3 regions of the Photobacterium sp. GB-72 genome follow, and region 2 is predicted to be linked to each of the others. Evidence: predicted binding sites of a transcription regulator. Region 2 holds the regulator's gene; each other region holds the start of a gene.
What was found. Region 2 encodes CRP, which controls carbon source genes, mostly activating them, when cyclic AMP is high. Its sites were predicted from a motif close to TGTGANNNNNNTCACA; they were not measured.
Positions count from the first base shown of each region.

Region 1: the regulator CRP is predicted to act here: its motif matches at 2,151-2,166, upstream of ectA (diaminobutyrate acetyltransferase).
Region 3: the regulator CRP is predicted to act here: its motif matches at 1,942-1,957, upstream of C9J40_RS05305 (NupC/NupG family nucleoside CNT transporter).

Region 1 covers NZ_PYNV01000005.1:218,834-222,968, forward strand. Annotated here, with positions in the region: gene C9J40_RS08710 (3-ketoacyl-ACP reductase FabG2) at 1-33, shown strand, start outside; gene C9J40_RS08715 (beta-ketoacyl-ACP synthase) at 30-1,256, shown strand; gene C9J40_RS08720 (STAS/SEC14 domain-containing protein) at 1,351-1,716, opposite strand; gene ectA (diaminobutyrate acetyltransferase) at 2,265-2,822, shown strand; gene ectB (diaminobutyrate--2-oxoglutarate transaminase) at 2,833-4,098, shown strand; gene C9J40_RS08735 (ectoine synthase) at 4,113-4,135, shown strand, end outside.
Region 2 covers NZ_PYNV01000010.1:144,608-148,742, reverse strand. Annotated here, with positions in the region: gene C9J40_RS12905 (YheU family protein) at 1-209, shown strand, start outside; gene C9J40_RS12900 (phosphoribulokinase) at 391-1,260, shown strand; gene C9J40_RS12895 (OsmC family protein) at 1,330-1,734, opposite strand; gene crp (cAMP-activated global transcriptional regulator CRP) at 2,114-2,746, shown strand; gene C9J40_RS12885 (hypothetical protein) at 2,927-3,109, shown strand; gene C9J40_RS12880 (DUF1338 domain-containing protein) at 3,164-3,952, opposite strand; gene astD (succinylglutamate-semialdehyde dehydrogenase) at 3,997-4,135, opposite strand, start outside.
Region 3 covers NZ_PYNV01000002.1:467,738-471,872, forward strand. Annotated here, with positions in the region: gene alsS (acetolactate synthase AlsS) at 1-439, opposite strand, end outside; gene C9J40_RS05305 (NupC/NupG family nucleoside CNT transporter) at 682-1,872, opposite strand; gene C9J40_RS05310 (lytic transglycosylase F) at 2,548-4,014, opposite strand; gene C9J40_RS05315 (VWA domain-containing protein) at 4,011-4,135, opposite strand, start outside.

The DNA of each region.
Region 1 (4,135 bases), on a different contig from region 2:
CAAGTGATTTCGGTAAACGGAGGTTTAGTATGAGTCGTCGCGTTGTTGTCACTGGTATGTCGGGTGTAACAGCCTTTGGTAACGATTGGGAACATATCGAACCTAAACTTCGTGCTTGTGAAAACGCCACTATTTATATGCAAGATTATGAGCTTTATGACGGCTTAAATACCAAACTTGCAGCTCCTATTGAAAATTTTACATTACCGAAGCATTACACCCGTAAAAAAATCCGTTCAATGGGGCGTGTTTCTAAACTATCAACACTGGCGACAGAAAATGCACTGACTCAAGCTGGGTTACTGAACAATGAGGTACTGACAAACGGTCAAACGGGTATTGCCTATGGCTCATCAACCGGTAGTACGCCTGCAATCAGTGCATTTGGTGTAATGCTAAATGAGAAAAGTACCCGTGCTATCACCGCGACAACTTATGTTCAAATGATGCCACATACAACAGCTGTCAATGTCGGCTTATTTTTTGAATTACGTGGCCGTGTTATTCCCACAAGTAGTGCATGTACTTCAGGAAGCCAAGCGATTGGTTACGCCTATGAAGCGATTAAACACGGTTATCAAACCGTGATGGTTGCAGGTGGCGCAGAAGAGCTTTGCCCAACAGAATCGGCGGTATTTGATACCCTGTTTGCAACGAGCCTTAAAAACGATGAACCAAAATCAACACCACGACCTTATGATACGGATCGTGATGGCTTGGTAATTGGTGAAGGTGCTGGCACATTAGTGTTAGAAGAATACGAGCATGCCGTTGCACGTGGCGCTAAGATCTATGCCGAAGTGGTAGGATTTGCGAGTAACTGTGATGCCGCCCATGTAACACAGCCACAAAAAGAAACCATGCAGCTTTGTATGGAGATGGCACTGCAACAGGCAAATTTATCGCCAAGTGAAATTAGTTACATTTCAGCACATGGTACTGCAACCGAAAAAGGTGATATTGCAGAAAGCCAAGCCACAGCGAGTATCTTTGGCAACAACACTCCAATTAGCTCTCTGAAAAGCTATTTAGGCCATACCCTTGGGGCCTGTGGTGCGATTGAAGCGTGGCTAAGTTTAGAAATGATGCATGGCGGCTGGTTCAGCCCAACGCTTAACCTTGAGAACGTTGATCCTGAATGTGGTGATTTAGACTACATTCGTGGCGAAGGTCGCAACCTTGATTGCCAATATATTATGAGCAACAACTTTGCGTTTGGCGGGATTAACACTTCCATTATCTTTAAGCGAATGTAACTTAAGATACTCTAACGATACCGTATCTATACCATTATAAATAACCATGCTTGAACATTTTATCACTTCTCAAGCATGGTTAATTTCAATCGTATTATTGCTGTTTTAAAAACGTAATTGCCTGATCTTTTTCTTCTGGCAGGAAGAATTTAATGTCTATTTTACGAAACAGCTTATCTTCCACTTTTACGATTTTTTCTATCCATTTTTTCTCTGCAACAACAGCCACTTTTGCTACATGTGATATTCCCGCATGAAACAAATAGCGCACTTCTTCTAGCAATGCTGAAAATTCAATCCCATCAAAATTGTCAATCTGCTCAAAGATAACAACTTTACCGTGTAATTCTGTCTTCGCCTGAGCATCAAACAAAATACGTTTCATATCATCTTCAGTCACTTTGCCATCAATTGAAAAAGCCACGGCATTATCAATATCTAAGTTAATCATAGTTAACATTATAAGTTTCCTTAATCCATCAAGAAATGATGAAAATACTATGCGCTTTTTAAATGAAAACGACAGTAATTAAAGAGCATAATTAAGGGAAATGACATTTCAGAATGATCGTATATTCAAGAGAACGATAAACGTTAAATAGAATAGTAAACACTCAATAAATACCTGAAGGTATATATCTATATATAAATGCACTCACAACGACATATAAATATCAACATCATAAGTATAAACACTATTTATTATTTATATCCCCATCAGTAAATAACGACACAAACTGTCACACCATGCCGAGCTTAGTTACAGCATAATAATAGAAAACAAGATGCATAATGTTGCTTTTAAGTCTTTAAAAAGGTTCTTCGTGAATACTTTAACAACCAAAACAATTTAGAGCTCTAATCACTTAACTTTCATTTATGTACATTAATAAACGAGATCTTGCTCAAATAAATTACGATTATTCAACTTTTATTCAGATAATTATCATCCTGATAGGTAATAATACCCACTAAATTATTTAGAGCTCAAAGGAATAGACTCTTAATATGGACATATCAACACCTTCGGTAATGACTTCCGATACAGGTGAAGACCAGATACAAAAGTGGACTTTTTCAACACCAACAGCTCATGATGGCGATGACGTTTTTACGTTGATCGCAAACAGTCCCCCTCTCGATACCAATTCATCTTATTGTAATTTTCTTCAAACAACTCACTTTAGTAATACGTGTGTTATAGCAAAAGATGATGGTGGTGAAATAGCAGGTTTTATCTCTGGTTACCCAAAACCTAATCAGCCAAATACTTTATTTATATGGCAAGTTGCCGTTGCTCCTCAATTTCGAGGAAAAGGGCTCGCCTTTACCATGTTAGATAACCTGTTAAGTCGAGACTCTCTAAATAATATTACCGCTATAGAAACAACCATTACGGAAGAGAATAATGCTTCGTGGGCGTTATTTAATAAACTTGATGCACGTAATGGTAACAATGGCGAAGTCAGTACATTTTTAGACAAGAATATACATTTTAAAGGCAAGCACGATACGGAATTGTTGTATCGCATCCCTTTAATTCAAATTAAACAGAAAGGATTATAACGGCCATATCATGGATATTTTTAAGAAGCAGGAATCTAAAGTTCGTTCTTACTCAAACAGTTTTCCCGTCGTTTTTACTAAAGCAAAAGGGAGTTGGCTTGAAACCGAACAAGGAGATCGTTACTTAGATTTTCTAGCTGGTGCTGGATCACTGAACTACGGCCATAATAACCCTACTTTAAAACAGGCTTTGCTCGACTATATCGAACAAGATGGGATCACTCATGGTTTAGATATGCACTCGACAGCAAAGGCTAATTTCCTTGAAGCATTAGAACGCAATATTTTAGCTCCTCGCCAACTTAATTACGTTACTCAATTTACCGGCCCAACGGGTACTAACGCTGTAGAAGCGGCACTAAAACTTGCGCGTAAAGTGAAAAAACGTAGCTCTATTGTGGCTTTCACCAATGGTTTTCATGGTTGTACAGCTGGAGCGCTAGCTGCAACAGGCAATCAACATCACCGTCAAGGTGCAGGGACAAGTTTAAACAATGTTACTCGTATTCCATTTGAAGGTTATGCGGACATTGATGGCCTTAAATTGTTTGAAACTATGCTAGCGGATAATTCAGCAGGTATGGACAAGCCAGCCGCTGTCTTGATTGAAACAGTACAGGGCGAAGGCGGCTTAAACGTTGCGTCTAACCAGTGGTTACAACGATTAGAAAAAGTCTGTAAACAAAATGATATTTTATTGATTGTTGATGATATTCAAGCAGGCTGTGGCCGTACTGGTACCTTCTTTAGCTTTGAGCCGTCAGGTATTAAACCAGATATGGTTACCCTATCTAAATCAATTGGTGGTTACGGCTTACCAATGGCAATCGTGCTATTCAAACCAGAGCTCGATATTTGGAACCCAGGTGAGCATAACGGCACATTCCGTGGCAACAATCACGCATTCATTACAGCAACGAAAGCACTCGAAACCTATTGGGCTGATGACCAACTAGAAAAGCACGTTGCAACATGCTCAAACATTATTGCTAACGTCATTGATAAATGCCTACACGACCATCCTGATATGTTTGTGCAAAGAAAGGGTCGAGGCATGATGATTGGTATTGAGTGTAATGATGGCGATCTGTCTAGCCAAATCACCAAAGCCTGTTTTGAAAATGGATTAGTGATTGAAACCGCGGGTCCTAATGATGAAGTCGTGAAGTTCTTTAGTCCACTCACCATTACAACGGCAGAGCTTGAGCAAGGCTTAGCAATTTTTGAAAATGCGGTTGAGCACGTTGTTGCTAAAAACTTTAGAAAAGCATCGTAATTTAAGGACGAAAAATGATTGTTAGAACATTAGATGA
Region 2 (4,135 bases):
TTCCTTGGCAAGATATCGCCCCAGAAACACTGACTAACCTGATTGAACAATTTGTGCTACGTGAAGGCACTGATTACGGTGAAGTTGAAATGAGCTTAGAAAACAAAGTGAATTATGTGATGCAGCAACTGAAATCCGGTGATGCTGTGATTGTATTTTCTGAATTGCATGAATCTGTCGACATAAAATTACGCAATCAGTTGCAATAAGTTTTATTAATGTGAGTCGTGCCCAGAGAGTTACGACTCAAAACTTGCCTCCGCTAGCAGTTTCACTTTTCAATCCCGACATCCCTGTTAACTTGTAGTAGCATTGTTGCCCGATCAGGTAATTTTATTATTGCCTGCTTTCTCATTTATCTTTCGATAATCAACAACGACAAGGTTAGTCATGTCTGCAAAACATCCTATTATTGCAGTTACTGGTTCATCAGGAGCAGGAACCACGACGACTTCTGAAGCATTCCGAAAGATGTTCAATATGATGAACATTAATGCGGCATGGCTAGAAGGCGATAGCTTCCATCGCTATACCCGCCCTGAAATGGACACTGAGATCCGCAAAGCTAAAGAGCAAGGTCGACATATCAGCTATTTTGGCTCAGAAGCCAATGACTTTGCCCAATTAGAGCAATTTTTCAAACAATATGGTGAAGATGGCACAGGCCGCTTTCGCCGTTATCTACACACATTTGACGAAGCCGTACCCTACAACCAAATGCCCGGAACGTTTACTCCGTGGCAACAGTTAGCAGAAAACACTGATTTACTCTTTTATGAAGGCTTACATGGTGGGGTTGTCGATGGCGAGATCCATGTCGCACAGCATGTTGATCTTCTTATTGGCATGGTACCCATTGTTAACTTGGAGTGGATCCAAAAAATTGTTCGTGACACGAGAGATCGAGGGCACTCTCGCGAAGCGGTGATGGAGTCAATCGTTCGCTCCATGGACGATTACTTAAATTATTTAACTCCGCAATTTTCACGCACACATATCAACTTTCAACGTGTACCAACCGTTGATACCTCAAACCCGGTGAGTGCCAAAGGGATCCCAAGCTTAGATGAAAGCTTTGTTGTGATCCGATTTCGCGGTTTAAATAATGTCGATTTTCCGTATTTACTTTCCATGATCCAAGGCTCATTTATGTCACGTCATAACACGCTTGTCGTCCCTGGTGGAAAAATGAGTTTTGCAATGGAATTGATCATGCGCCCCCTTATCGAGAAACTGATTAATACAGGGAAAATCAGTTAAGTTTGCACAAACGAAAATAAATAGAAAAAAGGTTGGCACAAACACCAACCTTTTTCATCTCAATCATTATTAAGCAGTGATGATTTCATACGAATGAGTCAACTTAACCTTTTCACCAATCATCAAGCATACAGAGCAATATTTCTCTAAAGAATCAGCAATGGTGTTAGCCACTAAGGTTTCATTTAAATCAAAACCTGAAACAATAAAATGCAAATTGGCTGCGGTAAATAAACGTGGCGCTTGCTCTCGACGCTCAGCTGAAATAAGAACCTCACAACCCACAATATTTTGCGCTTGGGATTGTAAACCACTGACAACATCTACTGAGCTACACCCTCCCGCCGCCATTAATACCAATTCCATTGGACTTGGAGCTTTATCCCCTCCATTACCATCCATGACTACACTATGACCGGAGCTAGATTGACCTAAAAAAGTCATATCTTCTACCCATTTTACTCGGGACTGCATCGCTTAATCCTTATTCAAACGCCCAATAATTGTCTCTAGTCTTATTGATTAAATAATGAATGTAAATCCTAATTCTCCGCCTTAATAACAACTTTTTTCCTCTCTAAAAATCGTCGTAATAATCATTACTTATCGCACCACTTAAAATTATCTCGCCGCATTGTGATCCTGTGCACAGTTATCCATATGAAATGAACGAATCTACTAGATCAATATCAAGAAAAAGGCGCAGAAAAAGGATACACTCTAACTTATTCAAGTTAGCTTGCAGCCCAGCGGCTGAATGGATACCCTATCAGTAGGCAGTTTTTTTTCTCGTGATAAAAGTTAGAAAAGAAACCAATGCTGTTGGGCAACAAATGCAGAGGAAGTTAGTAATATGGTTCCAGGTAAACCGCAAACAGATCCAACTTTAGAGTGGTTTCTTTCCCATTGTCATATTCACAAGTACCCATCGAAAAGTACGCTGATCCACGCAGGTGAGAAAGCAGAAACGTTGTACTACATTGTGAAGGGTTCTGTTGCTGTACTAATCAAGGATGAAGAAGGTAAGGAGATGATCCTTTCTTACCTAAACCAAGGTGACTTTATTGGTGAGCTTGGCTTATTCGAAGAAGATCAAGAGCGTACTGCTTGGGTTCGTGCGAAAAGTCCTTGTGAAGTAGCAGAAATTTCATTCAAAAAATTCCGTCAGTTAATTCAGGTTAACCCTGATATTCTGATGCGCTTATCTGCTCAAATGGCAAGTCGCCTACAAGTGACAAGCCAGAAAGTAGGTGATTTGGCATTCTTAGATGTTACAGGTCGTATCGCACAGACATTGCTAAATCTTGCAAAACAACCAGATGCAATGACGCACCCTGATGGCATGCAGATTAAGATCACTCGTCAAGAAATCGGTCAAATTGTTGGCTGTTCTCGTGAAACAGTGGGTCGTATTCTGAAAATGCTTGAAGAGCAGAACCTAATCTCTGCTCACGGTAAGACGATTGTTGTTTACGGTACGCGTTAATTTTTAACGTCTTTAACCGTACGAAAAAAGCCGCACACTGTTGCGGCTTTTTTATTTCTGATTGATTAATAATCCCCCCCATAAATACCTTTAAAAAGTGTGCCATTAATTAACTTGTATTGCTCAAATTAAATGCTAAATTCAAGCAATGAATGGACTTCATCTTTTTTTGGTTTTTATATGGATATTGAACGTTTTGCCCCGAATAGCTACACCACTGTACCTGGCGCTATCGCTCCTCAACCTACAACTATTGAGATGACAGGCTTTAGTGACCGTCGTTGTTATTTAGAACAGCAAACAGGTTTACGTCGCTGTCCTGTTGAAGACAGTGGTATTTGGGGATCTCCCCTAGATAATTAACAGATTTAAAAAAAGCAGCCAATTGGCTGCTTTTTATTGCATTGTTTACACTGTTCAAGAGTTATAAGTACTTTCAAAGATCTTATCTGCCGAAGCTTCTACAAATCCGGTATAAATCTCACCATCTGGCTGTAAATAACGTTTAGCAAACTCATAAAATCCGCCAGAGACCAACATCTCACCATCAGAAAACGTGACCATGACTTTATCAGCCATGGTTGCTGATTGCTCTAACATCACAGTAGGATCGCCTTTTACCGCACCTCCCGCCTGATTAATGTCAAAACCACTTGATTCGAGAAAATGGTTCACTTCAGAAATTTCATTAAATTGCTCAAGCTGATTAATATCAACAGTAAAATGATTAGCACCAAAACCATGCGCTGCCACCCACCCTGCATATTCACTTTCTGCATTTAAAAACTGATAACTATCACGGCTTAATTGCCATGGTTTACCTTGAGAAAGAAAAGCAGGATCAGCAAAATAAGCATCATCAACTTGATCGACAAGCTGACGTACTTCTGTTTGTAACTCTGTTGAACATAATCCTAATTGCAGTTCACTAATAAATACTTTAGGCGCAGCGGGATCGGGGTGTTCAAAGTGCTCTGCATATAACTTTTTCGCTTTGAAATGATATCGACCTTTGGGTTTATAACCTAACGCAATAAATGGAGCCGCTAATCTTGCTAAACCACATTTAGGTAGTGCAAAGGTACGCAACGCAATATGATCATTTCTAAGTGGCGCATCTTCGGTAAGTAATTGCCGAATATTCAGCGCTGAAGGGCATAATCGCTGAGTATAATCTTGCCATAACGCGGTAAATAATTGTTCCATGCTGCACAATCCTTACTGTAAGTAATACAGTGAACCTATTAGTCTCAGAGTGAAATACCCGGAGATAACTGCTCAGGTAAGCATGTTGCCTCACCTTCCATTGATGCCATTGGGTAAGCACAATAATCAGCAGCGTAGTAAGCACTTGGGCGTAAATTACCAGATGCTCCTGGGCCACCAAAC
Region 3 (4,135 bases), on a different contig from region 2:
AAGCTTTATGTACAACATCAGATACCGAGCCGCTATCCATCACTTCTGCTGAAAATTTGGTGATAGGAGTAAACAGTGAACGGGTATCCATGGATTGGTGAGTATTGTGAGAATACATCGAAAGCGGTACAGCACCTGCAAGTGCAACCACAGGATCACCTTCACTGTTCGCTGTTGCAACGCCTGTGACAAGGTTTGATGCGCCCGGGCCAGAGGTCGCTAAACAAATGCCTGCTTTACCCGTTAAACGCCCTGTTGCTGCTGCCATAAACGCTGCATTTTGTTCATGATGACAAATAATGATTTCAGGTCCGTTATCACAAACAGCATCGAAAACAGCATCCACCTTTGCACCTGGAATACCAAAAATGTGTGGAATGTTATGTGCATTTAAAGTTTCAACAACCAGTTCAGCACCAGAGACGGTTTTATCCGACATATAAGCCTCAAAATTATATTTATTAAGTTAATAGGCTCAGGACATTGTTCGTGAATTCGAATTTTATGTGATGAGTGGCACAATTCTATACATTCATCATACAAATCAAATAACTGAAAATGAAAGTTAAATTCTCAATTTACAGATAAATAAGGGGAGGGGGAATTTACGATGTAATAAAAATGCCAGCCTTCATATTAGAAAAGACCGGCATTTTAAGGGAGGAATGGCAATGACAACGATTAAATCATGATGCCTGCAATTAACGCTGATAGAAAACTAACGAGCGTTGAACCGTAAAGCAAACGTAAACCAAAACGTGCCACCATATTACCTTTTTCTTCGTTCACCCCTTTTACAGCACCAGCAATAATACCGATAGAGCTAAAGTTAGCGAATGACACAAGGAAGATAGAAACAATACCTACGGTGTGCGGTGTTAATTCACTTACTTGTTTTTGTAGTGACAGCATTGCTACAAATTCGTTAGCAACAAGCTTGGTTGCCATGATACTACCTGCTTGTAGGGCTTCATGAGCAGGGATACCCATGATCCATGCAAATGGATAGAAAGCGTAGCCAATAACATCTTGGAAGCTAATACCGAATGCAGCATCAAAGCCGGCATTAATCATTGAAATTAGCGCGATAAAACCAATCAGCATTGCCGCTACAATAACCGCGACTTTAAAACCAGTAAGAATATATTCTCCTAACATTTCAAAGAACGTCAGTTTCTCACCACTTTCAGCCGCCATCATCTCATCAATATTCATCTCTGCTTCGTGGTCATATGGGTTAATGATAGAGAGAATAATGAAGGTACTAAACATGTTTAGAAACAAGGCAGCCACGACGTATTTAGGATCGATTAGCTTCATGTAAGAACCGACAATAGACATCGATACGGTTGACATGGCTGTTGCCGCTAACGTGTACATGCGACGCTCAGACATTCTACCGAGAATATCTTTATAGGTGATGAAGTTTTCAGATTGACCGACCATTAAGGCACTAATAGCGTTAAAGGATTCAAGTTTACCCATGCCATTAACTTTTGATAATAAATATCCAAGGCCTTTTATGACATATGGCAAAACTTTGATGTGCTGAAGAATACCAATCAGTGCTGAAATGAATACGATTGGCATTAGAACACTTAAGAAGAAGTTAAAGCCATCATTGTTAGATAGGTTACCAAAGACGAAATTTGTCCCTTCTGCGGCAAAATTGAGTAATCCATTAAATCCATCAGCAAACTCTTTAACGATCCCTGTACCCATTGAGGAGTTAAGCAAGAAGTAGGCTAATCCCATTTCAATAAGCAGTAGCTGAATAATATATCTGTACTTGATGTTTTTACGGTTATTACTTGCAACAAGTGCTAGGGCTGCGATAACGATTAACCCTAAAACGAAATGTAGATAGACCATGTTTGGTTGCTCTCAGTGTGATTCTTATCAAGATATATACTTATGTTTAAATATTTCTTTCTCTCTAAAAGTGACTTAAGTCTCACTTTTGGGTCGCGTAATTTTCTGTCACTATTACGTGCTTAGATGAATTACGATTGCGGCAAACGATTGCAGTTCGAAAGAGCCCTGTCATTACTGGGTTGTCGTTATACGCTCATATAACTGTATCATCAACATGCCAAATGAGCATAACTGTGAACTGAATCTCACCTGTAATATGATTGAAAAATACTTTTTAGTGGTTTTGGAATATCGCAGTAGTCCAATCGGTAAAAACACGATGATTAAATAGGCAATTGTAGTCTCTGTGTATATCAAATGTTATTTTTTATTATGTTTAATAAATATGGAAAATAATATTTTAGATAAATAAATTTCAGAATTTTTTAAATATGATTCAATGCTGCACTTAATATTCATTTGTCTTACAAAATGAAATATTATATTCGTGATAATTTAGTGGAATAGAAACGATGAAAAAATCCTCTAAAAATCGTAAGCTATGGTACTTCCATCGACACGATCAGCGTAATGAAACAAGATTGAATAAAAGCTTAAAGGCTAAATAATGCATGTATGGCTAACTTACGTTGATCGTCTAAACGAAAGGCGACTCAACGTAAGTAAGTATACTTATTCAAGAATGGTAGGGACATTAAACCGGTAAGGTGGAACAAAAGGTCGGACACCTTTCTGGCGGTATTTTTTTAAACGCATTAATTGTTTATAGACAATGTAATAACGATTTATATTTGTAACGTAGACAACAGGTTGTTTGCCTATATATCTCCTGGTAATAATTTCAACATTATTAAACCATATATCAGGGTTATAGCCTTTTTCCTTTGCATAACGTCGCATTTTTCTAATATTGCCAGGTCCTGCATTATAAGAGGCGAGTGTCATATACATTCTATTATCATAGGTTAGACTGCTATCATCTAAGTAATTATTTTGGATATAGCGCATATACTTTATACCCGCATGAACATTATTACTTGCTATATAAATGTTAGGAATATTTATATATCGATCTCTTGCTGTACTTGGTAGTACTTGCATGATGCCAACGGCACCTTTATTGGAGACTTTATGCTGATTAAGCCCTGATTCTTGGAAACCCTGAGCCATCATCATTAAATAATCAAAATCATATTCCGTAGAATATTTAAAAAACAGATCAGAAAGTTTTTCCATTTTATCCATATTACTATGGTTCAATAGGTTTGTTATCCAGCCTTGATTATTTAAATACTTGTTATAAATAACATTTCCTAATAATGACCCTGATTTTATTTGTTCAATATACCTATTAACTAATTTCATTAATTTAGGGCTATCTTTTCTCATTGCCCAGGCTATTTCACCGTTTTTCCTTAAAACGAAAGCAGAATTCATGCGTAATTTTGGTAATATCTTGTTCCATATTTTCATCTTATGATCATCTAAAACGGTCATATTCATCAACCCGAGATTAACCATTTCCAACAACTCATAATCTTGCAGTGTTTCTTCTAAAAAATGGATCTTCATTGGCGCTAGGCGTTGGAGTAATAGACGATTATTGACTTCAAGTAGGCTTTGATAGTAGCTCGAACTTTTTCTTACCCAGATATCTTGATCGCTGAGTTGCTCTATTTTTGTAATTTCAGGTGAATCAATATTATTAATAATAACTTCTGAAATATTGGTAAGTACAGGCTCACTAAAGGCGACTTGCTTTTTGCGCTGTTCAGTAATGGTTAAATTAGCGACGGCAAGATCACCATATCCAGTAATTAAGAATTTGATGAGTTGATCTCGATGTACAGGGATCACTTGAATATTGAGTTTTGGATAAGTTTTATGAATATCTAACTCAAAGTGGTGAAGTAATTCAGCGATAATGCCTTTTGGAAGACCATCTTCAATATAGTAAAAACCTAAGTCAGCCGAAACTAATACTCTTAGCACCCTTTTTTTTTCAAGGACGCTAAGATCGCCAGTGTAAGTTGGGCCTGTGAGCGGGGACAGTGCTAAGCCTAAAGTAGTGCTGGAAGTAAAGAGTAAAGCCAGATATACCCATAAAGGTAATAACAGCCTTTTTAGTCGAACGTTCATAGGAAACTAAAGCCTTTTGATTTAGCTTGATCCTGTATGGTTAAAATAATCGCATTTCCCAAATCATCCTTAGCCTTTGTGTTCTCATTTTTCGATTGTTTTATGAAGTGTTTTCGTTTTT